Linked DNA regions of Natronosporangium hydrolyticum. The protein of the gene in region 2 binds, or shares a complex with, the protein of the main gene of each other region. Links are inferred from orthologs where the notes say so. Each region holds a gene or a part of one and is shown on either strand. Other genes may lie near its edges.

Region 1 (3,507 bases), 4.0 Mb from region 2 along the record:
TCTCGTCTACCGAGAGCGTGGTCTGCGAGAGCCAGACCACCTTTTCTGGGTCGGCGACGGTGATCTGGTCGGCGTGCTCCGGGCTCTCCACCAGCTGGATGTTGTCGGGTGCCTCACCCGCCGTGCCGACGACCTCTTCGTGGCCGGCGTGGCCGATCAGGAGGATCTCGTAACCCTCCTTGGCGAACCGCCTGGCTTCGTGATGCACCTTGGTCACCAGCGGGCAGGTGGCATCGATCGCCCGCAGCTTGCGCTCCCGGGCCTGCTCGTGCACCTCGGGCGCGACGCCGTGGGCGGAGAAGATGACGATCGCACCCTCGGGCACCTCGTCGTTCTCCTCGACGAAGATGGCCCCCTGCGCTTCCAAGGTGCGCACCACGTGCTTGTTGTGCACGATCTGCTTACGCACATAGATCGGGGGGCCGTAGAGCTTGAGCGCCTCCTCGACGGTCTGCACCGCCCGGTCGACACCCGCGCAGTAGCCGCGCGGCTTGGCCAGCAGCACCCGCTTACGGTCGGTCCTCTGGTCAGCGTCCACCCGACCATGGTACGGGCCGCCGCCAACCGCGGTAGTGCGGCCGGCTGATCCGGGCGCTCCGCGTCGCTCGTAGGCGCAGCGCGCGGTAGCTGAGCTGCGGCGCTGGTCGACCGGGGTAGGCTCAGCCAGGTGGCCGAGCCTACCCCGGAATCGTCTCGAAGCAGCCTGGAGCAGCCGTGGCCGGTACGGGTGGTGAGTCAGCGGATCGGCGAGTGGATCGGCCGGCTCGGCTGGGTGTGGGTGGACGGCCAGATCGCCCAGATTTCCCGGCGCCCGGGCGCCAGCACGGTCTTCCTCACCCTCCGGGACCCGTCGGCCGACCTCAGCCTCACCGTCACCACCAACCGCGATGTGCTCGACCGCAACGCGCCCAACCTGGCCGAGGGCGCCCGGGTAGTGATCCACGCCAAGCCCGCCTTCTACCCCGCCCGGGGCACGCTGTCGCTGCGCGCCGACGACGTACGCCAAGTCGGTCTGGGTGAACTCCTCGCCCGGATCGAGCAGCTGCGTAAGTTGCTGCGCGCCGAAGGCCTCTTCGACCCGGATCGGAAGCGCCGGCCGCCGTTTCTGCCGCGCCGAGTCGGCGTGATCACCGGCCGTGGCAGCGCCGCCGAGCGGGATGTGGCGGCGGTGAGCCAACGGCGCTGGCCGGCGGTGCAGCTGCGGGTGGTCAACGTCCCGGTGCAGGGCCCGACCGCGGTCCCGCAGATCATCGAGGCGCTCCGGATGCTCGACAGCGACGACGGCGTGGACGTGATCATCCTGGCTCGCGGCGGCGGCAGCGTCGAGGACCTGCTGCCCTTCTCCGACGAGGCGCTCTGCCGCGCCGTCTTCGCCGCCCGGACCCCGGTGGTGACCGCGATCGGGCACGAGAGCGACAGCCCGCTGGTGGACTTCGTCGCCGATCTCCGCGCCGCGACCCCCACCGACGCCGCCAAGCGGGTGGTTCCCGATCTGGCCGAGGAGACCCGGCTCGTGGTTACCGGCCGGCAACGGATCCGGCGGGCGGTGGCCGGCCTGGTGGACCGGGAGCAGCACCGGCTCGACGCGTACCGGTCCCGGCCGGTGTTGGCGCGACCGCAGGTCCTCGTCTCGGCCCGGGCTGAAGAGACCACCGCCTGGCGGGACCGAGCCCGCCGCTGCCTAGGGCACCGGCTCGACGCCGCCGCAGACGAACTACGCCACACCCATGCCCGGCTGCGGGCGCTCTCCCCGGCCGCCACCATGGCCCGCGGGTACGCGGTGGTGCAGCGGGGCGACGGCCGGGTGGTCCTCGATAGTGACGAGGTCACCGCCGGCGATTCGCTGCGGATCCGGCTCGCCGTCGGCGATCTCCACGCCACCGTCGACGCCACCCGGCCGGCCACCGCCGACTGAGTCGACCCGCGGCCTGCCCAGCGGGCCGCCGTACTGTCGAAATTGCCATCGAACAATGTCGAACCGGCAGTTTCGCCCTGGCCGGCGCCTCGTTAGGGAGGGTGTGATTCGGAGCAAGACGCACCGGCGGGTCGCGGCGTGGCCCTCGGTCGGAGTGGTCATCGCGACCCGCAACCGGCCCATGCTGCTCCGGCGGGCCCTCACCGCCGTCCTGGCCCAGGCGTACCCGGGGCCGATTCACGTCGCGATCGTGCATGACCAGGCGGAGCCGGACGTGGCGCTCGCCGCCGGTGGCGACCGCCCGGTCACGGTACTGATGAACCAGCGCACCCCGGGGCTGACCGGTGCCCGTAACACCGGCGTCTTGGCGCTCGCCACCGAGCTGGTCGCGTTCTGCCACGACGACGACGTGTGGGCGCCCGAGAAGCTGCAGGCCCAGGTGGCGGCGCTCACCGCCGCGGCCGGCGCGGAGGTCGCCACCTGCGCCACCGAGCTTGAGTACGACGGCCGGCGTACGCCACGGCTGGCCGGGCTGGACCGGATCGACCTGGCCGACCTGACCCGGGCCCGGCTCGCTACCCTCCCCTCGTCCACGTTCTTGATCCGGCGCGCCGCGCTGGTCGGCCCAGACCGAATCGGCCTGCTCGCCGAAGACGCGCCCGGCAACCAGAACCAGGACTGGGACCTGTTGCTGCGGGCCGCCCGGCGAGCCCCGATCGCGCATGTGGACGAGCCGCTGGTGCGGATGCTGTGGCGGTACACCTCGCCGTACAGCTACGAGTACACCACCAAGATCTCGTCGCTGCGCTGGATCATGGCCCGGCATCCGCAGCTGGAGTCTGGGCGGCCAGAGGCGGCCCGGGTCTACGGCCGGCTGGCCTGTTGGTCTGCGGCGAGCGGCAATCGGCGGGCAGCCTGGCACTGGACGAAGCAGACGGTCCGGCAGAACTGGCGGGAGCCCCGAGCGGCGATCGCGTTGGCGGCGTTGTCGGGAGCGGTCCGGATCGAGCGGCTCCTGGCCACCCTCCACCGCCGCGGCCACCTCGTCTGAGCACGTTCGCCCTCGTCCGGCCGATCATGAGCGTAGTGACCGACACACCGGGCGTGTCGGTCACTACGCTCATGATCGACGCAGCAGGCTCATGATCGACGCAGCGGGGGGCGGGTGAGGGTCAGCCCATGTGGGGATAGGTGTGGTCGGTCGGCGGGACGAAGTTCTCCTTGATCACCCGCGGGGAGACCCACCGGATCAAGTTGTGCCAGGAACCGGCCTTGTCGTTGGTGCCGCTGGCCCGCGCTCCCCCGAACGGCTGCTGGCCGACCACCGAACCGGTCGGCTTGTCGTTGAGGTAGAAGTTGCCGGCCGCGTAGCGGAGCACCTCGCTGGCCCAGTTCGCCGCCCGCTTGTCGTCAGCGAAGATCGCCCCGGTCAACGCGTACGGCGCGACTCCTTCGGCCTGGCGCACCACATCTTCGAACCGGTCGTCGTCGAAGACGTGGACACCCAGGATCGGCCCAAAATACTCGGTGGTGAAGACCTTGTGCTCCGGATCGGTGCACTCGACCACGGTCGGCCGGACGAACCAACCCTC
Region 2 (4,407 bases):
GACGATGCCCTCGGGGGTGCCGCCGATGCCCATCAGGACGTCCACGTCGGAGCTTTCCCGGGCGGCGCTGATCGCCCCCGCGATGTCGCCGTCGGTGATGAATCGGATCCGGGCGCCCGCGTCGCGCACCTCGTCGACCAGGTCGCTGTGCCGGGAGCGGTCGAGGATGCAGACCGTGAGTTCGGAGACGGCGGAGCGCTTGACCTGCGCCACCCGGCGGAGATTTTCCTTCACCCCGGCGCTGATGTCGATCACATCGGCCGCCTCCGGGCCGACCGCCAGCTTCTCCATGTAGAAGACCGCGCTCGGGTCGAACATCGCCCCGCGCTCGGCCACCGCCAGCACCGCCAGCGCGTTCGGCATGCCCTTGCTCATCAGAGTGGTGCCGTCGATCGGGTCGACCGCGACATCCATCTCCGGGCCGCTGCCGTCCCCGACGCGTTCCCCGTTGTAGAGCATCGGCGCGGCGTCCTTCTCGCCCTCACCGATCACCACCACGCCGGTCATCGGGATGGAGTTGATCAGGCGGCGCATCGCGTCCACCGCTGCCCCGTCGCCGCCCTCCTTGTCGCCCCGGCCCACCCAGCGGCCGGCGGCCATCGCCGCGGCCTCGGTGACCCGGACCAGGTCGAGCGCCAGGTTGCGGTCAAGATCCTGTGGCTGACGCGCCTGCTCGGTCAACGGGACCACCTCTCCGCCAGCGTTCAAGTCTCTTTGGCATCCTGGCATATGTGGGGAATGAAGCACCGACCGACCAGCCGCCGGCCCGAGCCAGCCGCCGGCCGCGAGATCTGATCATCTCACTGCTGGTGCTGCTGGTGCCGGTATTGCTACTGATCGGTGGGTATCAGATACTCACCGGTCGGACTCAGCCGGTGGCGGTCGACCCGGCCCCGGCGGTGGCCGAGGCGCGGGAGGCGGGGCTGCCCGCAGCCGGGCAGCCGGAACTCGACGAGCAGTGGGTGCCGATCAGCGCGGCCTTCGCCGAGCCGACGACGGGCGCCAGTGGCGGCGGAACGCTCCGGATCGGCTACGTCACCCCGTCTGACGGCAGCGTGCAGCTGATCCAGAGCACCCTGCCGGCCGACGAGCTGCTCCCCGCCGACCTGCCGCCCGAGGCGGCCCCGGCGGGCAACCGTGAGATCGCTGGTGAGCCGTGGCAGTACTACACCGGGGCTGGCGGTGAGCACGCTTTAGTGCTGCTCGAACCCGAGCTGACGATCATGGTGGTAGGGCTGGGCAGCGAAGCGGAGTTGGCCGAACTCGCCGCCGCCAGCGCACCCGACTGAGCCCGCCGCCGGGCACGCCGGGTCAGGCCGGCGGTCACGCCAGCGGTTCGGGCGGGAAGGCGGCGTCCCGGAGCGTGGGAGCCAGGGCGTGGTCGAGGAAGGTGCTGGTGCCCGTGTCCCGTAGTTCGCCCGCAGCCCGCACCAGCGCCCCGTAGGCCGCCCAGGCCAGCGCGCCACCGGTGGAGACTCGGCGGACGCCCGCCCGGGCCAGCTCGGGCACTGCTGGCCCCTGCCGGAGGGCGAGTACGTTGAGCGGCGCGTCGACCTCGTCCGCGACCCGGGTGATCTCCGCGAGCTCGCCCAGACCAGGGGCGTAGACACAGGCCGCACCGGCCGCGCGGTACGCCCTGAGCCGGGCGATCGTGTCGGCCAGGTCCGCCACGCCGTAGAGATGGTTCTCCGCCCGGCCGGTCAGGACCATGCCGTGGCGGTCGCAGACCGCGGCCGCCGCGGCGATCCGCTCGACCGCGACCTCGACCCGGTCGATCTGCCCGGTTACCGGGTCGTAGTCCTCGATCGACACACCGCTGGCGCCGGCCTGGGCGAGCAGCTCCACCGTGGCGGCCACCCCGTCGGGATCCGGTGCGTAGCCGCGCTCGGCATCCACCGCGACCTGGATCTCGACGGTCGAGCTGAGCGCGGCGACGTGCTCGATCAGCTGATCGCGGTGGAGCTGCTGGTCGGCGCGGCCCAGGCTGGCGGCCAGCCCGGAGCTGGTGGTCGCGACCGCGGGGAATCCCAGCTGCGCCAGCAGTCGCGCGGAGCCCTGATCCCAGGCGTTCGGAAGCACGAAGGTGCCGGACTGGTGCAGCTCCCGGAACCCCCGGCGCTGCTCGGCGAGGTCAACCATTGGGTGGTTCGCTGGTGGCGCGGTCGAGGCGGGCGCGGGCGCCGTCGAGCCGCTGCTGGCACACCTGGGCCAGCGCCTCGCCCCGCTCCCAGAGCGTGAGCGCCTCCTCCAGGGTGGCGCCGCCGGCCTCCAGCCGCTCCACCACGGTGGCCAGCTCCGACCGGGCCTGCTCGTAGCTCAGCTCGGCCAACTCGGGCGGCACCACCACGGCGCCGCCGGGGGGCTGGGCGGCAGCGGCCGGAGTCTGCTCGGTCATGTGGCTAGTTCATCACCCTGCCCGATCGGGTCCGCGCCCACCCCAGCGGCCGAGACCCGCGCCCACCCCAGCGGCCGAGACCCGCGCCGATCATGGACTTAGGTACATGGTCGGAGCCGATTCCGGTCCCTAACCCCATGGTCAATTCAGTGGTGCCGTACCGGCGGGGCATGGACCGGCTCCAGCGAGGACATCCGAGTGATCAACTACCCTGCAGCTGTACGACACACCGTGTGTCGTACAGCTGCAGGGCTCTGGATCTTCAGGTCGACCCGGGCCGCCGCCCGCAGGGCCGGTCAGTCGGCGTCGGCGGCCTCGGCAGAGGCGTTTTCGCCGTTCACCACGACCTCCGGGTCACCGCCGTAGACAACCGACGCGTTCTCGCCGTTGACCACGATCATCTCGGCCTCCTCGATGATCACCTCGGCGTCGTCGCCGTTGATCACCACGATGCCGCAGGCCCCGGTGAACTCGAGGTCGGCCGTCTCGCTGTTGACCGTGACGTCCTGGCCGCCGCATTCGTAGCTGCCGCTGGCGGTCTCCTCGTTGAACGCAGTGGGAGCCTGGCCCGAATCGTCCGCATCATCGGCGCCGTCCGCGTCACCGTCCGGCGAATCCGCTGGGTCCGGCGTCGGCGCCGTGGTGGGGGCGTCCGGGTCGTCGGCTGCGTCGTCGCCGCCACACCCGGCGCCGAACAGCGCCAGCGCCCCCGCGACCAGCACTGCGGCAGTCTTGATCCGCATCAGGTCCTCCTCCTGTGCGACCGGCCCCCCGCGCCGCACAGGCTACCCCAGTCACGCTGGTCACGGCCGTCTCAGGGTGCGCCGGGAAAGGGTGAGGCAGATCCCCGCAGCCCGCTCAGGCCACCCGGGCGGTCTCGATCCAGCCGTGCTCCTCCAGATAGCCGAGCACCGTGCCGACCGCCTCGTCGATGCTGAGCTTGGTGGTGTCGACCACCAACTCGGCGTCCGCCGGCTCCTCGTACGGGTCGTCCACCCCGGTCATGCCCGTGAGCTCACCGGCGCGGGCCTTGGCGTACAAGCCTTTCCGGTCCCGCTGCTCGCAGACCGCGAGCGGGGTCGCGACCCAGACCAGGAGGAAGCCGGCGCCGGCCGCGAGCGCTGCCGCCCTGGCCTCGGTCCGGGGCGCGGCGTACGGGGCGATCGGGCAGCAGATCGCCATGCCGCGGTGTTTGGCGATCTCGGCCGCCACCCAGCCGACCCGTTGAATGTTGCGGTCCCGGTCGGCTTTGGAGAAGCCCAGCCCAGCTGAGAGGTTGCGGCGCACGATGTCGCCGTCGAGCACGGTCACCGACCGTTCGCCGGTCTCCCGCAGCGACGCCGCCACCCCGCGGGCGATCGTCGACTTGCCGGAGCCGGAGAGCCCGGTGAAGAAGAGCACCACCCCCCGGTGCCGGCGCGGCGGGCGGGCCCGGGCCAGCTCTTTGGCGACCGCCGGTGGGGTGTGCCACTCGGGCAGCGGAAAGCCCCGGTCGAGCAGGTCGTCGATCTCGGTCGCGGTGAGCGCGGCGCGCTGGTTGCGGGGTGGGATGTCGTCCCGCCCCCGCCACTGCCCGTCCCGACTGTCGTAGGCCAGCTCCCGGGGCACCAGCACCCGCGGGCCACCGCCCGAGAGCGTGGGGCCGCCCGCGAGCAGGTGGGTGACCCCGTACGACTGGGCCACCCGCGCCCGGATCAGGGCATCGTGGATTTCGTTGGCGCGGCGGCGCAACGGCACCGTGACCACGGTGGCGGTCGGCAACCGGTCGTCGGCCGCGAGCACACACCGCACCAGCGCTTCGCTGGACAGGCCGGCCGCCGGCGGACCGGCGGTGGGGATCATCACCACCAGGTGCGCCTGCAACGTACGGGTGGCGTGGACGATCTGCGCCAGCTGTGGCCGGTGGAGCGGCTGGTCGGCCACCACCCCCACGACCCGGCCCGGCGGGAGTTCGTCCCGGACCTGTTGCGGGGTGCGGCGTAGCGCCTTGAAGGCCCACCGGGGCGACTCGC

Evidence for each region. Proteins that work in one complex are often made in the same cells at the same time.
Region 1: the proteins of JQS43_RS02690 (region 2) and xseA are in contact, whole or in part, in a cryo-EM structure (PDB 8TXR), measured with the Escherichia coli proteins. The link is inferred for Natronosporangium hydrolyticum from one-to-one orthologs.

Annotation. Positions count from the first base shown.
Region 1 is NZ_CP070499.1:4,539,100-4,542,606, forward strand. Bases 1-2,791 are described here. They hold xseA (exodeoxyribonuclease VII large subunit), read left to right. Parts: upstream 1-667; coding sequence 668-1,915; downstream 1,916-2,791. Other genes in these bases: JQS43_RS20460 (4-hydroxy-3-methylbut-2-enyl diphosphate reductase), read right to left, coding at 1-538; JQS43_RS20470 (glycosyltransferase family 2 protein), read left to right, coding at 2,019-2,791. Outside these bases: more of JQS43_RS20470, read left to right, coding at 2,792-2,966; pruA (L-glutamate gamma-semialdehyde dehydrogenase), read right to left, coding at 3,088-3,507. UniProt on the Escherichia coli protein: Bidirectionally degrades single-stranded DNA into large acid-insoluble oligonucleotides, which are then degraded further into small acid-soluble oligonucleotides.
Region 2 is NZ_CP070499.1:566,236-570,642, forward strand. What follows is about bases 764-3,737. They hold JQS43_RS02690 (exodeoxyribonuclease VII small subunit), read right to left. Parts: upstream 2,396-3,737; coding sequence 2,132-2,395; downstream 764-2,131. Other genes in these bases: JQS43_RS02680 (DUF4245 family protein), read left to right, coding at 764-1,289; JQS43_RS02685 (isocitrate lyase/PEP mutase family protein), read right to left, coding at 1,324-2,139; JQS43_RS02695 (DUF3060 domain-containing protein), read right to left, coding at 2,692-3,138; cysC (adenylyl-sulfate kinase), read right to left, coding at 3,254-3,737. In the rest of the region: glpX (class II fructose-bisphosphatase), read right to left, coding at 1-729; more of JQS43_RS02680, read left to right, coding at 732-763; more of cysC, read right to left, coding at 3,738-4,407. UniProt on the Escherichia coli protein: Bidirectionally degrades single-stranded DNA into large acid-insoluble oligonucleotides, which are then degraded further into small acid-soluble oligonucleotides.